DNA from 4 places in the Kosakonia oryzae genome. Region 3 is predicted to be linked to each of the others. Evidence: predicted binding sites of a transcription regulator. Region 3 holds the regulator's gene; each other region holds the start of a gene.
What was found. Region 3 encodes CRP, which controls carbon source genes, mostly activating them, when cyclic AMP is high. Its sites were predicted from a motif close to ATGTGANNNNNNTCACAT; they were not measured.

Region 1: a site for CRP is predicted at 3,297-3,314, ahead of AWR26_RS00670 (PTS mannitol transporter subunit IICBA). Genes of this name have one in related genera too.
Region 2: a site for CRP is predicted at 2,287-2,304, ahead of AWR26_RS08480 (mannitol dehydrogenase family protein). Genes of this name have one in related genera too.
Region 4: a site for CRP is predicted at 2,185-2,202, ahead of azuC (stress response protein AzuC). Genes of this name have one in related genera too.

The regions. Positions count from the first base shown of each region.
Region 1 covers NZ_CP014007.2:134,711-139,587, forward strand. Annotated here, with positions in the region: gene mtlD (mannitol-1-phosphate 5-dehydrogenase) at 1-1,105, opposite strand, end outside; gene AWR26_RS00670 (PTS mannitol transporter subunit IICBA) at 1,240-3,150, opposite strand; gene AWR26_RS00675 (glutathione S-transferase) at 3,666-4,274, shown strand; gene selA (L-seryl-tRNA(Sec) selenium transferase) at 4,367-4,877, shown strand, end outside.
Region 2 covers NZ_CP014007.2:1,766,707-1,771,583, reverse strand. Annotated here, with positions in the region: gene AWR26_RS08495 (YkgJ family cysteine cluster protein) at 1-188, opposite strand, end outside; gene yeiP (elongation factor P-like protein YeiP) at 352-924, shown strand; gene uxuA (mannonate dehydratase) at 1,001-2,191, opposite strand; gene AWR26_RS08480 (mannitol dehydrogenase family protein) at 2,395-3,861, shown strand; gene AWR26_RS08475 (CobW family GTP-binding protein) at 3,979-4,877, shown strand, end outside.
Region 3 covers NZ_CP014007.2:418,095-422,971, reverse strand. Annotated here, with positions in the region: gene AWR26_RS01915 (hydrolase) at 1-314, shown strand, start outside; gene AWR26_RS01910 (YheU family protein) at 311-529, shown strand; gene AWR26_RS01905 (phosphoribulokinase) at 585-1,454, shown strand; gene AWR26_RS01900 (OsmC family protein) at 1,484-1,888, opposite strand; gene crp (cAMP-activated global transcriptional regulator CRP) at 2,201-2,833, shown strand; gene AWR26_RS01890 (YccS/YhfK family putative transporter) at 2,881-4,877, shown strand, end outside.
Region 4 covers NZ_CP014007.2:2,131,108-2,135,984, forward strand. Annotated here, with positions in the region: gene AWR26_RS10220 (RpiB/LacA/LacB family sugar-phosphate isomerase) at 1-606, shown strand, start outside; gene AWR26_RS10225 (MFS transporter) at 646-2,070, opposite strand; gene azuC (stress response protein AzuC) at 2,284-2,367, shown strand; gene AWR26_RS10235 (DUF2766 family protein) at 2,479-2,730, shown strand; gene AWR26_RS10240 (DJ-1 family glyoxalase III) at 2,836-3,393, shown strand; gene AWR26_RS10245 (arabinose ABC transporter substrate-binding protein) at 3,710-4,690, shown strand; gene araG (L-arabinose ABC transporter ATP-binding protein AraG) at 4,762-4,877, shown strand, end outside.

The sequences.
Region 1 (4,877 bases), 280 kb from region 3:
GGCTGTTGGCATCCAGGCCGGAAATTTGCGCCAGCGCAGCCTGCGGGCCTTTCTCTGCGATAAGCTGGGCCAGCTCCTGCGCCTGCGGATCCTGCTCGCTGCGGTAGTGCATCGCGGCGGCGATACCTTTCACCAGGTTTGCGTGGGGCAGGTTGTACTCCAGCGTGCCGAGCAGCGGTTTAATCAGACGGTCGCCGGCGCTCAGTTTACGCAGCGGCTGACGGCCAACGCGTTCCACATCGTCTTTCAGCCACGGGTTTTCAAAACGGCCGAGGATTTTCTGAATGTACGCAGCGTGCTTTTCGGGATCGAAGCCATAACGCTTGATCAGTACCGCGCCGCTCTCTTCCATTGCGCCTTTCACCACGGCGCGGATAGCGTCGTCGAGGATGGCATCGCGAATGGTCTGATGGCCGGTCTGTTTTCCAAGGTACGCGGTTATAGCATGCCCGGTATTCAGCGTGAAGAGCTTACGCTCAACAAATGCCATCAGGTTATCGGTTAACTCCATGCCTGCAATGGCTGGCAGCGCGCCTTTGAACTGGGTTTTATCAACAATCCACTCGCTGAAGGTTTCCACGGTCACTTCCAGCGGGTCGTTGGTTGCGGATTCCGCTGGTGGAACGATGCGGTCAACGGCCGAATCGACAAAGCCGACATGCTCTTCTACCCACGCTTGATCGGCATCGGCCAGCGCGGCGATCACATGGCCTTTCAGTTGGGTGGTGCCGCGTACCATGTTTTCACAGGCAATAATGTTTAGCGGTGTGTTGACGCCCTGCGCTTTGCGCTTCGCCAGACCTTTGGCGATCGCCGGAGCGATACGCTCCAGCACAACCGGTCCCACGGCAGTGGTAACCAGATCGACGTGCGCTATCAGGTCAATTACTTCATCACCGATGCTGCTGACAGCGTTGACGCCGGAAACGGTATCAATCTGCTGTTTTTCTCCCACAACGTGAACCTGATAGCTATGACGGGCATTCAGGGCGTCGAGCACCACCTGATTCACATCGGCGAATGTCAGTTCAATCCCCGCGTCGGCAAGCAGTTTGCCGATGAAGCCACGTCCGATATTACCTGCGCCAAAATGTAATGCTTTCATAGAATTAACCTTCATAAATGTTTTACCCGAGAGGGCCTGGGTGAAGAACCACATACTGTTCTCCTCACCCTGACCCTCTCCCCGAAGGGAGAGAACAAAAGCCCGGTAAGCATTTTGCCACCGGGCTTCGGGGATTACTTGTTCAGCAACGCCAGCACTTCTTCAACGCTGGAAGTCTGAGCCAGACGTTCAATGACCGTCTCATCATCCAGGGCATTGGTCAGGCTGGTGATCACCTGGATATGCTCGTTGTTACGCGCGGCGATACCGATGACCAGACGGGCAATGTCACCTTCTTCTTCGCCGAAGCGTACACCTTGCGGATACTGGCAGAACACCACGCCGGTTTTCAGTACGCGGTCTTTGGCTTCCACCGTACCATGCGGAACGGCGATCGACTCACCCAGATAGGTCGGGGTCAGTTTTTCACGATCCAGCATCGCTTGCACGTATTCCGGCTCAACATAGCCGCCTTTCACCAGTTGCTCACCGGCAAAACGAATCGCTTCTTCTTTGGTATTCGCGCTGAGACCAAGGAAGATGTTCTCTGCGCCCAGCTTGAACAGATTGCTGTTGGTCTCATCAAAGCTGTCTTTCAGGCTGGTCGTCACCTTTACTTCGTTGTCCGTGTGGCGCTGCGCGGCAACCAGACGTTCAGTCAGGCTGGTGTACAGGCCGCTGTCCAGGAAGTTGGTCAGCGAAATATGCTGCGCCTGCGGTACCTGGCGCATAGCACGCTCGGTCAGATCGCGGTGCGTGATCACCAGGTCGACATCCGGCGGCAGGCTGTTAATTGCGCTGTTGGTCACTGAGATGTTGGTCAGGCCAGCATCCTGGACTTTCTTACGCAGTACGCCTGCGCCCATGGCGCTGGAGCCCATACCGGCATCACAGGCTACGATGATTTTACGTACGTGGCTCAGGTCGTTGGTGACATCGCCAGCCGACAGCGGCGTTGCGCCTTTGGACTCAGCTTTCATGTCCTGTACGCGACGGGTAGCGGCTTCAATATCTTCATCTTCTTCTTTCACTTTGCTGGTTTTCAGCAGGATAGAAGAGATAACGAAGGAGACAACCAGCGCAGCCAGAATCGCCGTGATGTTAGCGAAGTAGGCGCCTTTCGGCGTCATCGCCAGCACTGCCAGGATGGAACCCGGAGAAGCCGGAGAAACCAGACCGCCGTTCAGCACGCTCAGCGTAAACACGCCAGTCATACCGCCGAGGATCACCGCCAGCAGCAGGCGTGGGTTCATCAGCACATACGGGAAGTAAATTTCGTGGATACCACCCAGGAAGTGGATGATTGCCGCGCCGCCCGCAGACTGTTTCGCGCTGCCGCGACCGAAGAACATATACGCCAGCAGTACGCCCATCCCCGGACCCGGGTTTGCTTCGATCAGGAAGAAGATGGACTTGCCGAGTTCATGAGACTGCTGAATACCCAGCGGTGAGAAGATACCGTGGTTGATGGCGTTGTTGAGGAACAGGATTTTCGCCGGTTCAACAAAGATAGACGCCAGCGGCAGCATGTCATGCACAACCATGAAGTTAACGCCCGCAGCCAACGCTTTGGACAGCACTTCAACGGCCGGGCCGATGCCCAGGAACGCCAGAATGGCGAGGATCATACCGATGATGCCAGCGGAGAAGTTATTCACCAGCATTTCGAAACCGGATTTGATCTTGCCGTCTACAGCGGCGTCAAATTTCTTGATGCAGTAGCCGCCCAGCGGGCCGGCAATCATCGCGCCGAGGAACATCGGCATATCCGCACCGACGATAACCCCCATTGTGGTGATAGCACCCACCACGCCGCCGCGATCGCCGCCAACCAGACGACCACCGGTGAAACCGATGAGCAGCGGCAGCAAATACGTAATCATAGGGCCGACGAGTTTCGCCAGCGTCTCGTTTGGTAACCACCCTGTAGGAATAAACAATGCGGTAATGATACCCCACGCGATAAACGCGCCGATGTTGGGCATCACCATATTGCTGAGAAAGCGACCAAAGCTTTGCACCTTGATCTTGATATCGGATGACATAAAACACCCCTTCTTATGTTTACTATCGCACAGGCCGGAAGCCCGAGGTTTTGTTGTTAACGTGGCGGCAGAGGTAGCCGGACCTGGGTTATCTGTGAGGCGAAATCTCGCACCGAATTGCGTAACTGTCCAGACGATGGCCTTTAACGTGATATTGATCACACTAATGAGGGGGATACCCCGCCAATTAGCGTGATTCTGATCACAAAAAATTAGTGTAAAAAAAGAACAAAGGATAAAAACTGAACGCTGAAGGGGATTAAATGTGATCGAATTCACAAAAGGTTGGCGCGACTTTGTTATTTATTTGTGATCCAAATCACAAGATATTTGTGCCAGGAGTTTTCCGAGTGTGATCGCCAGCAAACTGTATTTTTTACACTCAGGACAACCTGTAACTTCCTTTCACGTAGTCTGACGAGGCTTAATCTAGTATCGGAAGTTTTCATATTGATGAAACAATTTACGACGACTAGTACATAATTAACTTTTTGTTGGCAAAAAAGGACCCAAAAATGAAACTTATCGGCAGCTACACCAGCCCTTTTGTCCGCAAAATCTCCGTGATGCTGCTGGAAAAGGGGATCACCTTTGAATTTATCAACGAGCAGCCCTACAACGCGATCAACGGCGTGGCGCAATACAACCCGCTCGGTAAGGTTCCCGCGCTGATTACGGATGAGGGTGAAGTCTGGTTCGACTCGCCGATCATCGCGCAATACATTGAGTTACTGGCTATCGCACCGGCGTTATTGCCGACGGAGCCTGTGGCTGCGCTGAAAATCCGCCAGCTGGAAGCGCTGGCCGACGGCATTATGGATGCTGCGCTGGTCTCGGTGCGTGAACTGGCGCGCCCGGTTGAGCAGCAATCGGAAAGCGAGCTGCTGCGCCAACGGGAGAAAGTTTCGCAGGGTCTGGATACGCTGGAACGCTACCTGCAAGAGGGAACGCTCAGCGTGGATACGCTGAATCTGGCGACCATTGCTATCGCCTGCGCGATTGGCTACCTCAACTTCCGCCACGTCTCGCCGGGCTGGTGCGTGAATCGCCCGCTGCTGGTGAAGCTGGTCGAGAACCTTTTCCAGCGCGAGAGTTTCGCCCGTACGGAGCCGCCAAGGGCCTGATAAGCATGGTGTCGGCCTGAGCAAAGTCGCTGTACAATCCCCTCACGTCAATCCCCCTGACGGGAGGGGGCAACTCATAGCCAGGCCTTTTCATGACAACTCTTTACAGCCAGATCCCATCGACCGATCGCCTGTTACGTGACGAGGCGTTCGCCACTTTATTAACCCTTTTCGGCCACAGCCGCGTAACGCAGATGCTGCACCAGCTACAGGATGAAGCGCGTGAGCAAATCCGTCAGCAGCAGACATTACCCGACTGGTGCGATGCCTGGGCCAGTGAAACGCAAAAGCGGCTGGAACAGAGCAGCGCCAGCGCACTACGCCCGGTGTTTAATCTGAGCGGCACCGTACTGCATACCAACTTAGGCCGCGCGGTGCAGCCGCAGGCAGCGGTCGATGCCGTTGCGGCGGTCATGGGTTCTGCAGTGACGCTGGAATACGATCTCGACGGCGCCGGACGTGGTCACCGCGATCGCGCACTGGCGGATTTACTCTGCCAGCTAACCGGCGCGGAAGATGCCTGCATCGTCAATAACAACGCTGCCGCCGTGTTGCTGATGCTGGCAGCCACGGCGGCAGGGCGTGAAGTGGTGGTGTCGCGCG
Region 2 (4,877 bases), 1.3 Mb from region 3:
ATATCGCGGCTCGGCTGCAACCCGGCGCACACTTTTGGGCGCAGCGGTGAAGCGAAGATTTTGCAACGCTGCTGTTCATCCAGTTGGACGCAGGGGGTGTTGGCCGGTTTACCGTTGGGCATGCCGGGGATTGGGCTGGTAATGGACGGTGCGGTACAACACGCTCCACAGTCCGGGCGGCATTGCATAATGGCTCTCTTTTTTAATGGCGCGCCAGGCTGGCGCGTACAGGGCGCAAACTACCATTTTTTGCAGCCCGAAGGCAAAACTCAGATTCCGCTTGCCTGGAATCCGCCTCGCGAGTAGTTTGTCGCGATATTTTTGTTATTTTAATCTCACAGGACCCTTGCAATGCCAAGAGCGAACGAAATTAAAAAAGGTATGGTGCTGAATTACAACGGCAAACTGCTGATTGTGAAAGATATTGATATCCAGGCACCGAGCGCCCGTGGCGCAGCAACGCTGTACAAGATGCGTTTTTCCGATGTCCGTACCGGGCTGAAAGTGGAAGAGCGTTTTAAAGGCGATGATATCCTCGATACCGTTACCCTGAACCGCCGCTTTGTTGACTTCTCTTACATTGATGGCAACGAATACGTGTTCATGGATAAAGAAGATTACACGCCGTATACCTTCACGAAAGATCAGATTGAAGAAGAGCTGCAGTTTATTCCGGAAGGCGGCATGCCGGATATGCAGGTTCTGCTGTGGGATGGCCAGTTGCTGGCGCTCGAACTGCCGCAGACTGTCGATCTTGAAATCGTGGAAACGGCGCCGGGCATTAAAGGTGCTTCTGCCAGCTCCCGTACCAAACCCGCCACCCTGAATACAGGTCTGGTTGTGCAGGTGCCGGAATATCTCACCACCGGTGAGAAGATCCGCATCCATATCGAAGAGCGCCGCTACATGGGCCGCGCTGACTGATCTCGTGTTGCCATGAAAAAAGCCACTTCATTGAAGTGGCTTTTTTTTGCCTGATGGCGCTTTGCTTTACATCACATTACAGCAAATCGCGGAACAGGGTTTTCTTCAGCGCCAGCTCAACACCGCGCACTTCCGCCATCCCTTTCAGACGACCAATCGCCGAGTAACCCGGATTGGTTTTCTTACGCAGATCGTCCAGCATCTGGTGACCATGATCCGGGCGGAACGGGATCGGGCGCAGATCGCCTGCTTTCTTGCGGCGCTGCTCTTCAGTCAGAATCGCGGCCACAACCGAGACCATATCCACATCGCCCTGCAAATGCGCAGCTTCGTGGAAGGTTTTCGGGTTATCTTCGCGGCACGTTGCGCGCAGGTGCGTAAAGTGGATGCGATCGCCGAAGGTTTCAATCATCCGCACCAGGTCGTTATCAGCACGCACACCGTATGAACCGGTACACATAGTGAAACCGTTATTGATGCTGTCGACAGCTTCTTTCAGCCACTGCATATCTTCAATAGTCGAAACGATACGCGGCAGGCCGAGGATTGGACGCGGCGGATCGTCCGGGTGAACCGCCAGACGTACGCCCACTTCCTGAGCAACCGGTACAATAGCGCGCAGGAAATAAGCCATGTTTTCACGCAGTTGCGCTTTATCGATACCATCATATTCCGCCAGACGCGCGCGGAACTGATCCAGCGTATAACCCTCTTCAGCGCCCGGCAGACCGGCGATGATATTGCGTGTCAGCTTTTCGACTTCCGCTTCGCTCATCGCGTTGAAGTAAGCCTGCGCCTGGCGCTGCTCTTCTTCGCTGTAGTCCGCTTCCGCGCCTGGGCGTTTGAGGATATGCAGTTCAAAAGCAGCGAAGGCGATCTGGTCGAAACGCAGCGCTTTGGAACCGTCCGGCAATTGATATTCGAGATCGGTACGCGTCCAGTCGAGGATCGGCATAAAGTTGTAGCAGACCGTATCGATACCGCAGGTTGCCAGGTTACGGATACTCTGCTGGTAATTGGCGATCCAGGTTTCATACTGGCCGGAATGAGTTTTGATATCTTCATGTACCGGGATGCTTTCCACCACCGACCAGGTCAGCCCTTTTTCCGCCAGTAACGCCTGACGCGCCTTAATCTCCTCAACTGGCCACACCTGGCCATTCGGAATATGGTGCAGCGCAGTGACCACGCCGGTTGCACCTGCCTGCCGCACATCGTCAAGAGATACCGGATCGTTCGGTCCGTACCAACGCCAGGTTTGTTCCATCGCCTTACCCTCTAAAGTTGTTATACCAATACACATCATTGCATGACGACTACCATACATGCTTAGCCGGAATGGTCAAATATTCCCACAGCAATGATTGATCCAGCTCACATTCCCCGGATATTTAAGGCATACCAATTTTTTTTGCTGTCATATAACTTTACACTGCTGTTGTTAATTATTGGTTAATCAGGTGTATACAGATGAAGACTATTGCTTCCGCATCGCTTCCCGCCACGGTACAGCAACCTCAGTATGATCGCGCACAGCTGCGCTCGCGCATCGTGCATTTCGGTTTTGGCGCGTTTCATCGCGCGCATCAGGCGCTATTGACCGACCGGGTGCTGAATGCGCAGGGCGGCGACTGGGGGATTTGTGAAATCAGCTTATTCAGCGGTGATGTACTGATGTCGCAACTGCGCGAGCAGGATCATCTGTATACCGTGCTGGAGAAAGGCGCAACCGGCAATCAGCCGATTATTGTCGGCGCAGTCAACGAGTGCCTGAATGCAAAGCTCGATTCCCTGCCAGCCATCATTGAGAAATTTTGTGAACCGCAGGTGGCGATTGTTTCGCTGACGATTACCGAAAAAGGCTACTGTATCGACCCGGCCAGCGGCCAGTTGGATCTGCGCCAGCCACGTATTGAACATGATCTTCAGTATCCACACGAGCCGCACTCGGCGCCGGGCATTCTGGTTGAAGCATTGTATCGCCGCCGCGAGCGCGGGCTGCCGCCATTTACTGTACTCTCCTGCGATAACATTCCCGATAACGGTCACATTGTGAAAAATGCGGTGTTGGGCATGGCAAAAACCCGTTCACCGGAACTGGCGCACTGGATCGCGGAGAATGTCAGTTTTCCGGCCACAATGGTCGATCGCATTGTACCGGCAGCAACAGACGAATCGCTGGCGGAAATCAGCGATGTTCTGGGCGTTTTCGACCCCTGCGCCATCAGCTGCGAGCCGTTTATCCAGTGGGTAATTGAAGATAATTTCGTCGCCGGGCGTCCGCAGTGGGAAGTCGCAGGCGTACAACTGGTGCAGGATGTGCAGCCGTGGGAACAGATGAAACTTCGAATGCTTAACGGCAGCCACTCTTTCCTTGCTTATCTGGGGTATCTGGCCGGTTTTGCGCATATTAATGACTGCATGCAGGATGAAGCATTCCGCGAAGCTGCGCGTCGTCTGATGCTGGATGAGCAAGCGCCAACCCTGCGTATCACCGGTGTCGATCTTACAGCTTATGCTGACAGCCTGCTTGAACGCTTCGCTAACCCGGCGTTGAAACACCGCACCTGGCAAATCGCCATGGATGGCAGCCAAAAACTACCGCAGCGCATGCTCGATAGCGTTCGCGTCCATTTACAGCGGGAAAGTCGCTGGCCGCTACTGGCGCTGGGCATTGCCGGCTGGATGCGTTATGTCAGCGGTGTAGATGATGCCGGGCAGCCTATTGATGTTCGCGATCCGCTGGCAGACAAAATTCACGCCATTGTCGAAACCAGTAACGAAGCTGAGCGCGTGACTGCGCTGCTGGCGCTGAAGGAGATATTCGGTAACGATCTGCCGCTTAATCCGCTGTTTGTCGATGCCGTTGGCGACGCTTGGCAAAACATTGCCGCCTATGGTGCACACGACGCGGTAAAACGCGTACTCAGCGCTTAGCAATTGCTGCGGTTTACGCGGATGGTTCGCATTTAACACCATCCGCGCCCTTCTCTTTTCTCATTTTTTTCGCCAGGATCACAGATCACCTACGTTTTATTGACGACAGGAGCTTTTGTGACCAGAACCAATCTCATTACCGGCTTTCTCGGAAGCGGCAAAACCACCTCTATTTTGCACCTGCTGGCGAATAAAGATCCGCAGGAGAAATGGGCAGTGCTGGTGAATGAATTTGGCGAAGTCGGTATCGACGGCGCATTGCTTGCCGACAGCGGCGCACTGCTTAAAGAGATCCCCGGTGGTTGCATGTGCTGCGTAAATGGTCTGCCGATGCAGGTGGGGTTGAACACCCTGCTGCGCCAGGGCAAGCCCGACCGTCTGTTGATTGAACCGACCGGGCTCGGCCACCCGAAACAGATCCTCAATATGTTGACGGACCCGGTCTACGAACCATGGATCGATCTGCGCGCCACCCTCTGTTTGCTTGATCCCCGTCAGTTGCTGGATGAGAAAGCGCTCACTAATGACAATTTCCGCGATCAACTGGCGGCGGCCGACATCATAGTCGCTAATAAACAGGATCGTGCAACCGTAGAGAGCCAGCAAGCGCTGGAAGCATGGTGGTCCCGCTTTGGCGGCGAGCGTCTACGGGTCAGCGTCACCCAGGGCGCGATTGATGGCGCGTTGCTCGATCGCCCGCGCCGTAATCTGCGGGAACTCCCTTCCAGTGCCGCGCATGACCACACGCACGGCGAGCGGAAAGGTCTTGCGGCGCTGAGCCTGCCAGCGCATCAACGCTGGCGTCGCAGTCTGAACAGCGGCCAGGGTCATCAGGCATGCGGCTGGATTTTTGATGAAGAGACGGTGTTTGACACCATTGGCCTGCTTGAATGGGTGCGTCGTGCCCCAGTTGAGCGTGTCAAAGGCGTTATGCGCATTCCGGAAGGCCTGCTGCGGGTGAATCGTCAGGGAGAGGATTTTCATCTCGAAACGCAGAATGTTGCGCCGCCGGATAG
Region 3 (4,877 bases):
TTCGCGAGTTTGACGATCTGATCACCGCCAAAATTCACGGCTTTGCTGATGCGCTGGATTACTATCGCCGCTGTAGCGCCATGCCGCAGTTGCCGTTGATCCGCAAACCGACGCTGATCATTCACGCCAAAGACGATCCATTTATGGATCATAACGTTATTCCGGACGCCGGGTATTTACCGCCGAATATTGAGTACCAACTGACAGAACACGGCGGTCATGTCGGGTTTGTCGGCGGTACGCTGCGCCGACCAGAAATGTGGCTGGAAAAGCGCATTCCGGATTGGCTTTCCACCTGGCTGAGAACATCATGATTATTCCCTGGCAAGAGATTGACGCCGACACGCTGAACAATCTGATTGAGAGCTTTGTCTTGCGCGAAGGCACCGATTATGGTGAACATGAACGTTCGCTAGAACAAAAGGTCGCTGACGTTAAACGTCAACTGCAACGCGGTGAAGCTGTACTGGTGTGGTCGGAACTGCACGAGACGGTAAATATTATGCCGCGTGGGCAGTTCCACAATTAACCGGGTAGATGGCGGCTGACTATACTGCAAACACAGTTTTATTCAGGGAGTTGCTATGTCCGCCAAACATCCGGTCATCGCCGTTACTGGCTCCAGCGGCGCGGGAACCACCACGACCAGCGTCGCCTTCCGTAAAATCTTCGCCCAGCTCAACATGCATGCCGCAGAAGTGGAAGGTGACAGCTTCCATCGCTTTACCCGTCCGGAAATGGATATGGCGATCCGCAAAGCCCGCGATCTTGGGCGGCATATCAGTTACTTTGGCCCGGATGCCAATGACTTTGGCCTGCTCGAACAGACCTTTAGCGAATATGGCCAGAGCGGAACCGGGCAAACGCGTAAATATCTGCATACCTACGATGAAGCGGTGCCGTGGAATCAGGTTCCGGGCACGTTTACGCCCTGGCAACCGCTGCCGGAACCCACCGACGTGCTGTTTTACGAAGGGCTGCACGGCGGCGTAGTGACACCGCAAAATGACGTGGCGCGGCACGTTGATTTACTGGTTGGCGTGGTGCCGATCGTCAACCTGGAGTGGATCCAGAAACTGATTCGCGACACCAGCGAACGTGGGCACTCCCGTGAAGCGGTGATGGATTCGGTGGTTCGCTCGATGGAAGATTACATCAACTTTATCACCCCGCAGTTTTCCCGCACGCACATCAACTTCCAGCGCGTGCCGACGGTCGATACTTCTAACCCATTTGCCGCAAAAGGCATTCCGTCGCTGGATGAAAGCTTTGTAGTCATTCACTTCCAGAATTTGCAGGGCATTGATTACCCGTGGCTGTTGGCGATGCTGCAGGGTTCGTTTATTTCCCATATGGATACGCTGGTGGTACCGGGCGGCAAGATGGGGCTGGCGATGGAATTGATTATGACGCCGCTGGTGCAACGGCTGATGGAAGGGAAAAAGATTAAGTAGCCCGGCAAGCCTGGCGCCGGGCCAGGGCATCAGGCTTCGATAACCTCGTAGGAGTGAGTGATCTTCACGGCCTTCTCCAGCATCAGCGCTACGGAGCAATATTTTTCCGCCGACAGATCCACCGCGCGGGAAACCGCCGCGTCTTTCAGCGCCTTACCGGTGACGATAAAGTGCAGATTGATGTGCGTAAACAGACGCGGTGCCTCTTCACGGCGCTCGGAAGTCAGCTTCACTTCGCAGTCGGTCACGTCGTGGCGCCCTTTCTGCAGGATGGAAACGACGTCGATTGCACTGCAACCGCCCGCCGCCATCAGCACCATCTCCATCGGGCTTGGCGCTTTATCCCCGGAATTACCGTCCATCAGAATTTGGTGGCCAGATGCGGACTCACCCAGGAAGGTCAACCCTTCAACCCATTTCACACGTGCCTGCATTTTATACACTCCGGAGTAGTAATTTTCTCCACAGATTACGCGTACATAACAAAACTCGCAACGGAAGGCGACCTGCGTCATGCTGAAGCGAGACACCAGGAGACAGGCGTGAAAACCTATGCTAAAACAATCTGGATGCTACAAAGATAAATGGATGTTACGCATGTATGCATGACATCGTAGATTAGAGGCCGCAGATAACGCTGACGGCCCACTTCTCAGGACATGAGAAGCTTTGATTGCAACCCCGCAAGCAGGCTGAAACCTATATCCCCGCTTTCGGAGCCAGCTTATAACAGAGGATAACCGCGCATGGTGCTTGGCAAACCGCAAACAGACCCGACTCTCGAATGGTTCTTGTCTCATTGCCACATTCATAAGTACCCGTCGAAGAGCACGCTGATTCACCAGGGTGAAAAGGCGGAAACGCTGTATTACATCGTTAAAGGCTCAGTGGCAGTGCTAATCAAGGATGAGGAAGGTAAAGAGATGATTCTCTCTTACCTTAATCAGGGTGATTTTATCGGTGAACTGGGCTTGTTCGAAGAAGGTCAGGAGCGCAGTGCCTGGGTACGCGCCAAGACCGCTTGTGAAGTCGCCGAAATTTCCTACAAAAAATTCCGTCAGCTTATCCAGGTGAACCCGGATATTCTGATGCGTCTCTCCGCGCAGATGGCGCGTCGCCTTCAGGTGACCTCGGAGAAAGTCGGCAACCTGGCGTTCCTGGACGTAACGGGCCGTATCGCGCAGACATTGCTTAATCTGGCAAAACAGCCGGACGCAATGACTCACCCGGACGGCATGCAGATTAAAATCACTCGCCAGGAGATTGGCCAAATCGTTGGTTGCTCCCGTGAGACTGTCGGCCGCATCCTGAAAATGCTGGAAGATCAAAACCTGATCTCCGCCCACGGCAAAACCATCGTGGTATACGGAACACGTTAATCCGTAAAACGGCGCATCGTTTACCCGGCGCGCCGTTTTCTCTCCTCATGTGGCGCAGGCTGATTTATCACCCCGAAATCAACTACGCACTGCGACAAACGCTGGTGTTATGTCTGCCTGTGGCGATTGGCCTGCTCGTCGGCCATCTGCAACAGGGTCTGCTTTTCTCACTCGTTCCCGCTTGCTGCAACATTGCCGGTCTCGACACGCCGCATAAGCGCTTCTTTAAGCGCCTGATGATTGGCGGCTGTCTGTTTGCAGGTAGCAGCCTGGCGGTGCAATTGTTGCTGGCGGAAGATCTTCCGCTGCCGCTGATCTTTACCATGCTGACTCTGCTACTGGGCGTCACGGCCGAGATCAGCGCATTGCACGGGCGTTTATTGCCCGCCTCGCTGATTGCCGCCATCTTCACGCTCAGCCTCGCCGGGAATATGCCGGTGTGGGAGCCACTGCTGATCTACACGCTGGGCACGCTATGGTACGGGCTGTTTAACTGGTTCTGGTTCTGGATGTGGCGAGAACAACCACTGCGCGAATCGTTAAGTTTGCTCTACCGGCAACTGGCTGATTATTGCGAAGCCAAATACAGCCTGCTGACGCAGCATGCCGATCCGGAAAAAGCCCTGCCGCCGCTGCTTGCACGCCAGCAAAAAGTGGTGGATATGATTAGCCAGTGCTACCAACAGCTGCATATGCTGGCGGCCAATCAGCATAACGACTACAAACGCCTGCTGCGCGTTTTCCAGGTCGCGCTGGATTTGCAAGAGCATATTTCCGTCAGCCTGCACCAGCCGGAAGAGGTACAAAAGCTGGTTGAACAAACCCACGCCGAGCAGGTGATTCGCTGGAATGCGCAGACCGTCGCCGCCCGTTTACGCGTGCTGGCGGACGACATTCTCTACCATCGCTATCCGACGCGTTTCACAATGGAGAAGCAAATCGGCGCGCTGGAAAAAATCGCCCGCCAGCACCCGGATAATCCGGTAGGCCAGTTTTGCGCCTGGCACTTTAGCCGCATCGCCCGCGTACTGCGTACGCAGCGTCCTCTGTACATCCGCGATCTGATGGCGGAGAAGCAGCGTCGATTGCCATTGCTCCCGGCGCTGAAAAGCTATTTATCCCTGAAATCTGCCGCGCTGCGTAATGCGGCGCGCATCAGCGTAATGCTCAGTATTGCCAGCCTGATGGGCAGCGCCCTGCATCTGCCGAAGCCCTACTGGATCATGATGACGATTATGTTTGTCACGCAAAATGGTTATGGCGCGACACGCGTGCGCATTGTCCACCGGGCGGCAGGAACCCTTGCCGGGCTGGTGATCGCCGGGATCACGCTGCACTTTCATGTTCCGCTCGGTTTTACGCTGACGGCCATGTTATTGATTACGCTGGTCAGCTATCTGATTATCCGCAAAAGTTACGGCTGGGCGATGGTCGGTTTTACCATTACCGCGGTGTACTCATTGCAACTGCTGACCTTAAATGGCGAAGAATTTATTGTCGCGCGGCTAATCGATACCTTAATTGGCTGCCTGATCGCCTTTGGCGGTATGGTCTGGTTGTGGCCGCAATGGCAAAGCGGCTTGCTGCGTCAGAATGCCCACGACGCGCTGGAAACAGATCAGCAGGCGATTCGCCTGATCCTCAGCGATGACCCGCAGCCAACACCGCTCGCCTGGCAGCGTATGCGCGTCAACCAGGCACATAATGCACTTTTTAACTCGCTCAATCAGGCAATGCAGGAACCCGGCTTTAACACCCGCTATCTGGAAGATATGAAGTTGTGGGTCACACACAGCCAATTTATTGTCGAACATATCAATGCGATGACCACGCTGGCGCGCGAGCATACGATGCTGACGCCGGAACTGGCGCAGCGCTATTTGCAGTCCTGTGAAATTGCGCTGCAGCGTTGTCAGCAGCGGCTGGAGTATGACGGGCCGGGAGAGTCCGGTGACGTCAATATTCTGGAAGCGCCGGAAACGCTGACCCACGGGCCAATGAGCACGCTTGAACAGCATTTACAACGGGTTATCGGGCATCTGAA
Region 4 (4,877 bases), 1.7 Mb from region 3:
GCGGCTAAAAACGCCATCATTCTGAAAGAGCTGAAAGCCGTTGCCGATGAAAAAGATTTCCCGGTGTTTAACGTCGGCATGAGCGACGAGAATGACCATCATCTGACCTACATCCACCTGGGCATTATGGCAAGTATTCTGCTGAACGCGAAAGCGGTGGATTTTGTCGTCACCGGCTGCGGTACCGGGCAGGGCGCGCTGATGTCGCTGAACATTCATCCGGGCGTAGTGTGCGGCTACTGTATTGATCCAGCAGATGCGTTCCTCTTTGCCCAGATCAACAACGGTAATGCGTTATCGCTGCCGTTTGCGAAAGGTTTTGGCTGGGGCGCGGAACTGAACGTGCGCTTTATTTTTGAAAAAGCCTTTACCGGTCGTAAAGGCGAAGGTTATCCGCCGGAGCGTAAAGAGCCGCAGGTGCGTAATGCCGGGATCCTGAACCAGGTAAAAGCTGCAGTGGTGAAAGACAATTACCTTGATTCCCTGCGCGCTATTGACCGTGAACTGGTGAAAACGGCCGTCTCCGGCGAGCGCTTCCAGCAGTGCTTCTTTGAACACTGCCAGAACAAAGAGATTGAAGCGTTCGTTCGCGAAGTGCTGGCCTGATAAAAAACCGCCGCAGCTGGACGGGTTGCGGCGCTCTCTTTACGCTTTTTTCTTCTGCGATACGGCGCTTCCGGCATCTTTGGTCAGGCGCAACGTATCAAACAGGCCAACCAGGCAAATCAGCGCGATAAACACAAACGCCAGCCGGAAACTGATCCCTTCAACGCCAGTGATATGCAGCCACTCACTGACATGTTCACCAATACGAATACCAATCGCACCAAGCGTGATACCCAGGCCGACAGCCAGTTGCGTGGCGGTACTGAACAGCGTATTGGCATAACTCATTTGTGGCGACGGAACATCGGCAAAGGCGAGGGTGCTGACGCCGGTAAACTGTACCGAACGGAAGACGCCGCCCAGGAACAGCACCACAAAGGTGAGCCAGCCAGGCGTTGCTGAGGTAAGAAATGCGCAGGCCAGCAGCGCCAGCACATTCAGCGTGCCGTTAATCAGCAGCAATTTTTTAAAGCCCAGCCAGCGAATCAGCGGTGTCGTGGCGGGTTTGATCGTCAGGTTACCGGCAAATACTGCCAGCACCAGCAGCCCGGCGTGGAACGGATCCATACCAAAACCGACCTGAAACAGCAGCGGCAGCAGAAAAGGGACGGCGCTTATTGATGCGCGAAACAGCGAGCCGCCGTACATCGTCACGCGAAATGTCGGCACCTGCAGCGCATCCAGCCGGATCATCGGCCATTGCGCACGCCGGAAATGGCGCAAGGTAAAGGCCAGCGTTAAACCGCCCAGAACCAGCAATCCGCCGGTCAGCACGCCTTGCGGCTGCTCTGCGCCTAAATCCTCCATGGCATAAACCAGGCTGACCATCGCCACAGACGTGGCGATAAACCCCGGCAAATCGAACGGGCGCCGCTCCTCTTCACGAATATTGGGAATGATGCGCAACGCCAGCAAAATCGCCATAATTCCCAGCGGCACATTAATAAAGAAGATCCAACGCCAGTCAGCGTAATGCGTGATAAATCCGCCCAGCGGCGGGCCGATGATCGGCGCGACCAGCGCGGGCCAGGTGAGCGTGGCGATGGCGGTAATAAGCTGATGTTTTGGCGTGGTGCGCAGTACGGCGAGGCGCCCAACCGGCACCATCAATGCGCCGCCTATGCCCTGCAAAATACGCATGCTGACAAACATCTCTACGCTGGTCGACAGTCCACACAATATTGACGCAATGGTGAAGATAGCCAGCGCCAGCGAAAAGACATTGCGCGCGCCAAAGCGATCGGCGATCCAGCCGCTGGCCGGGATCAGCACAGCAAGGGTAATTAAATAAGCACTGATACCGATGTTTAGCGCAACGGCTTCGACACCAAACGTTTTTGCCATATCTGGCAGAGCGGTAGCGATTACCGTGCCGTCGATAAACTCCATAAAGAAAGCGCCGGCTACCAGTAGCGCAGCGGGAGAAAGACCTCCAGTCTTCCGCAAAAGGGTGCTTTCACTCATTGTGGGTCTGCCATCTGCAAAAATAATTGAGAATGCTAAAAAAATTTTTAGCACGCTAACCGCAGGATTTATAATTAAATTTTTAACAAAGCTACGCTGCTTTTATTTTTTGAAACGTGATTTCTATCACATGACGATTGATTTTTGTGATGGGGGTCATATTATGTACGCATTGAGACGTAACACCTGCATAACAAATCGCCGGAGCAAAAAATGAAACTGCGTAAGATTCTGAAGCACATGTTTGAAACCTACTGCAAAACTTTCAAAGACGTACCGCCAGGCGCTATGTTCTGATGATAAAAAAACCTGCTGAAGCAGGTTTTTTTATGCCCGTCGTCCGGCGGTCAGGCCTACTCATACGCATGAATTCCCGCTACTATGGCGCACTTTATTAAAGGAGCGCCTATGTCACAGAATCTCTCCGCCGACCAGGAACTGGTATCCGATATCGTTGCCTGTCAGCTCGTCATCAAACAGATCCTCGACGTTATCGACGTCATCGCGCCGGTTGAAGTGCGTGAGAAAATGTCTCACCAGCTTAAGAGCATCGATTTTACTACCCACCCGGCAGCGACCGACCCGGTTACCCGCCGTGCAATCCAGAAAGCTATCGCCTTAATTGAACTGAAATTTACCCCTCAGGGTGAAGCTCACTGAGTACTCTGCCTGGCAGGGATGTGACGCAGCGGGAATTTTGAAACGCTGTTTTGATCAACAATAACCCCACTTTAATCAACCCACCTTCAACGTAAGGAGTCGGACATGAAAAAAGTGGCGGTGTTGTTGGCGCCCGGTTTCGAAGAAGCAGAAGCGATTATCACCATTGATATCCTGCGTCGCTTAAATATTGAAGTCGAAACACTGGCCTGCGCGGAGTCCCGCGCGGTGGTCAGTTATCACGCTATTCCGATGGTTGCAGACAGCACACTGGTTGAGCGTCAGGCTACGCTGTATGACGCCATCGTCTTACCCGGCGGGCCGCAGGGCAGCGCGAATCGGGCCACCAGCCAGGCGGTGGTGCAATTTGTTGAACAGCACGACACTGCCGGCAAGTTAATTTGCCCTATCTGTTCCGCTGCTGCGCGCGTGCTGGGCGGCAACGGCTTGCTGAAGGGCCGCCGCTATGTCTGCTCCGGCGATCTGTACGAAACAGTCCATGATGGTGAGTATGTTGACGCGCCAGTGGTGGAAGATGGCAACCTGATTAGCGGCAAAGGTCTCGGGCTGGCTTTCGATTTTGCGCTGACGATTGCCGCGCGTTTGCAGGGGGACGACACTGCGGCGCGCAATCAGGCCGATCATATCTACTATAGCTGGTAATTTTTCTGCCCGGATGCGCCCTGCATCCGGGACAAGGATAAGCTGGCTGATGTTATGGATTATCCTGCTTTTACCCTTTCTATTTGTCTGACAAAATCGCCTGTTTTTATGTGCTATATCGCTGAATTTATGTACAGAATTACTGTAATTCTGCGGTGTGATGCCGCTCTCCTATGGAGAATCAATTTCCCGCTAAAACTACTTCCAGCACAGGTGTCCAGGGGTGTGCGGACTCTAATGCCTTGTTTTATTAACTTTTAAATGAACCGGTAATTCTTTTTCCCTACATAAAAGAAAGCTAAAGCTGGAGTTTACCATGCACAAATTCACTAAAGCGTTGGCGGCCATCGGTCTGGCTGCCGTTATGTCACAATCCGCTATCGCTGAAACGATGAAGCTCGGATTTCTGGTTAAACAGCCGGAAGAACCCTGGTTTCAGACTGAATGGAAGTTTGCCGACAAGGCGGGCAAAGATTTAGGTTTTGAAGTGATTAAAATCGCCGTCCCTGATGGCGAAAAAACGCTGAACGCCATTGATAGCCTGGCGGCCAGCGGCGCAAAAGGATTTGTTATTTGTACTCCGGATCCCAAACTTGGCTCGGCGATTGTCGCCAAAGCGCGGGGTTATGACATGAAAGTCATTGCGGTGGATGACCAGTTCGTCAACGCCAAAGGCGAACCGATGACCTCGGTGCCGCTGGTGATGATGGCAGCGAGCGAAATCGGCGCGCGTCAGGGTGAAGAGCTCTATAAAGAGATGCAAAAACGCGGCTGGAATGTGAAAGAGACGGGCGTCATGGCGATTACCGCGAACGAGCTGGATACCGCTCGCCGCCGCACGACCGGTTCTATGGACGCGCTGAAAAAAGCCGGTTTCCCGGAAAAACAGATCTACCAGGTGCCGACCAAATCTAACGATATCCCCGGTGCATTTGATGCCGGTAACTCCCTGCTGGTACAGCATCCGGAAGTGAAACACTGGCTGGTGCTGGGCATGAATGACAACACTGTGCTGGGTGGCGTACGTGCGACAGAAGGCCAGGGCTTTAAAGCGCCGGATGTCATCGGTATTGGTATTAACGGCGTCGATGCGGTAAGTGAGCTGTCGAAAGCGCAGGCGACCGGCTTCTTTGGTTCGCTGCTGCCAAGCCCGGACGTGCATGGCTATAAAACCAGCCAACTGCTCTACAACTGGGTTACCAAGGGGGTTGAACCACCGAAATTTACAGCAGTAACGGACGTGGTGCTGATCACCCGCGAGAACTTCAAAGAAGAGCTGGCGAAAAAAGGACTGTAATTCTCTGTTGATTGTGCTCCCCGCGTCAGGCGGGGAGCCAGACGTACAATGAACTGCTTTACGGAGACGTTATGCAACAGTCTACTCCTTATCTCTCTTTTCGCGGCATCGGCAAGACCTTCCCCGGTGTGAAAGCGCTTAGTGAGATCAGTTTTGATTGTTACGCCGGGCAAATCCACGCCCTGAT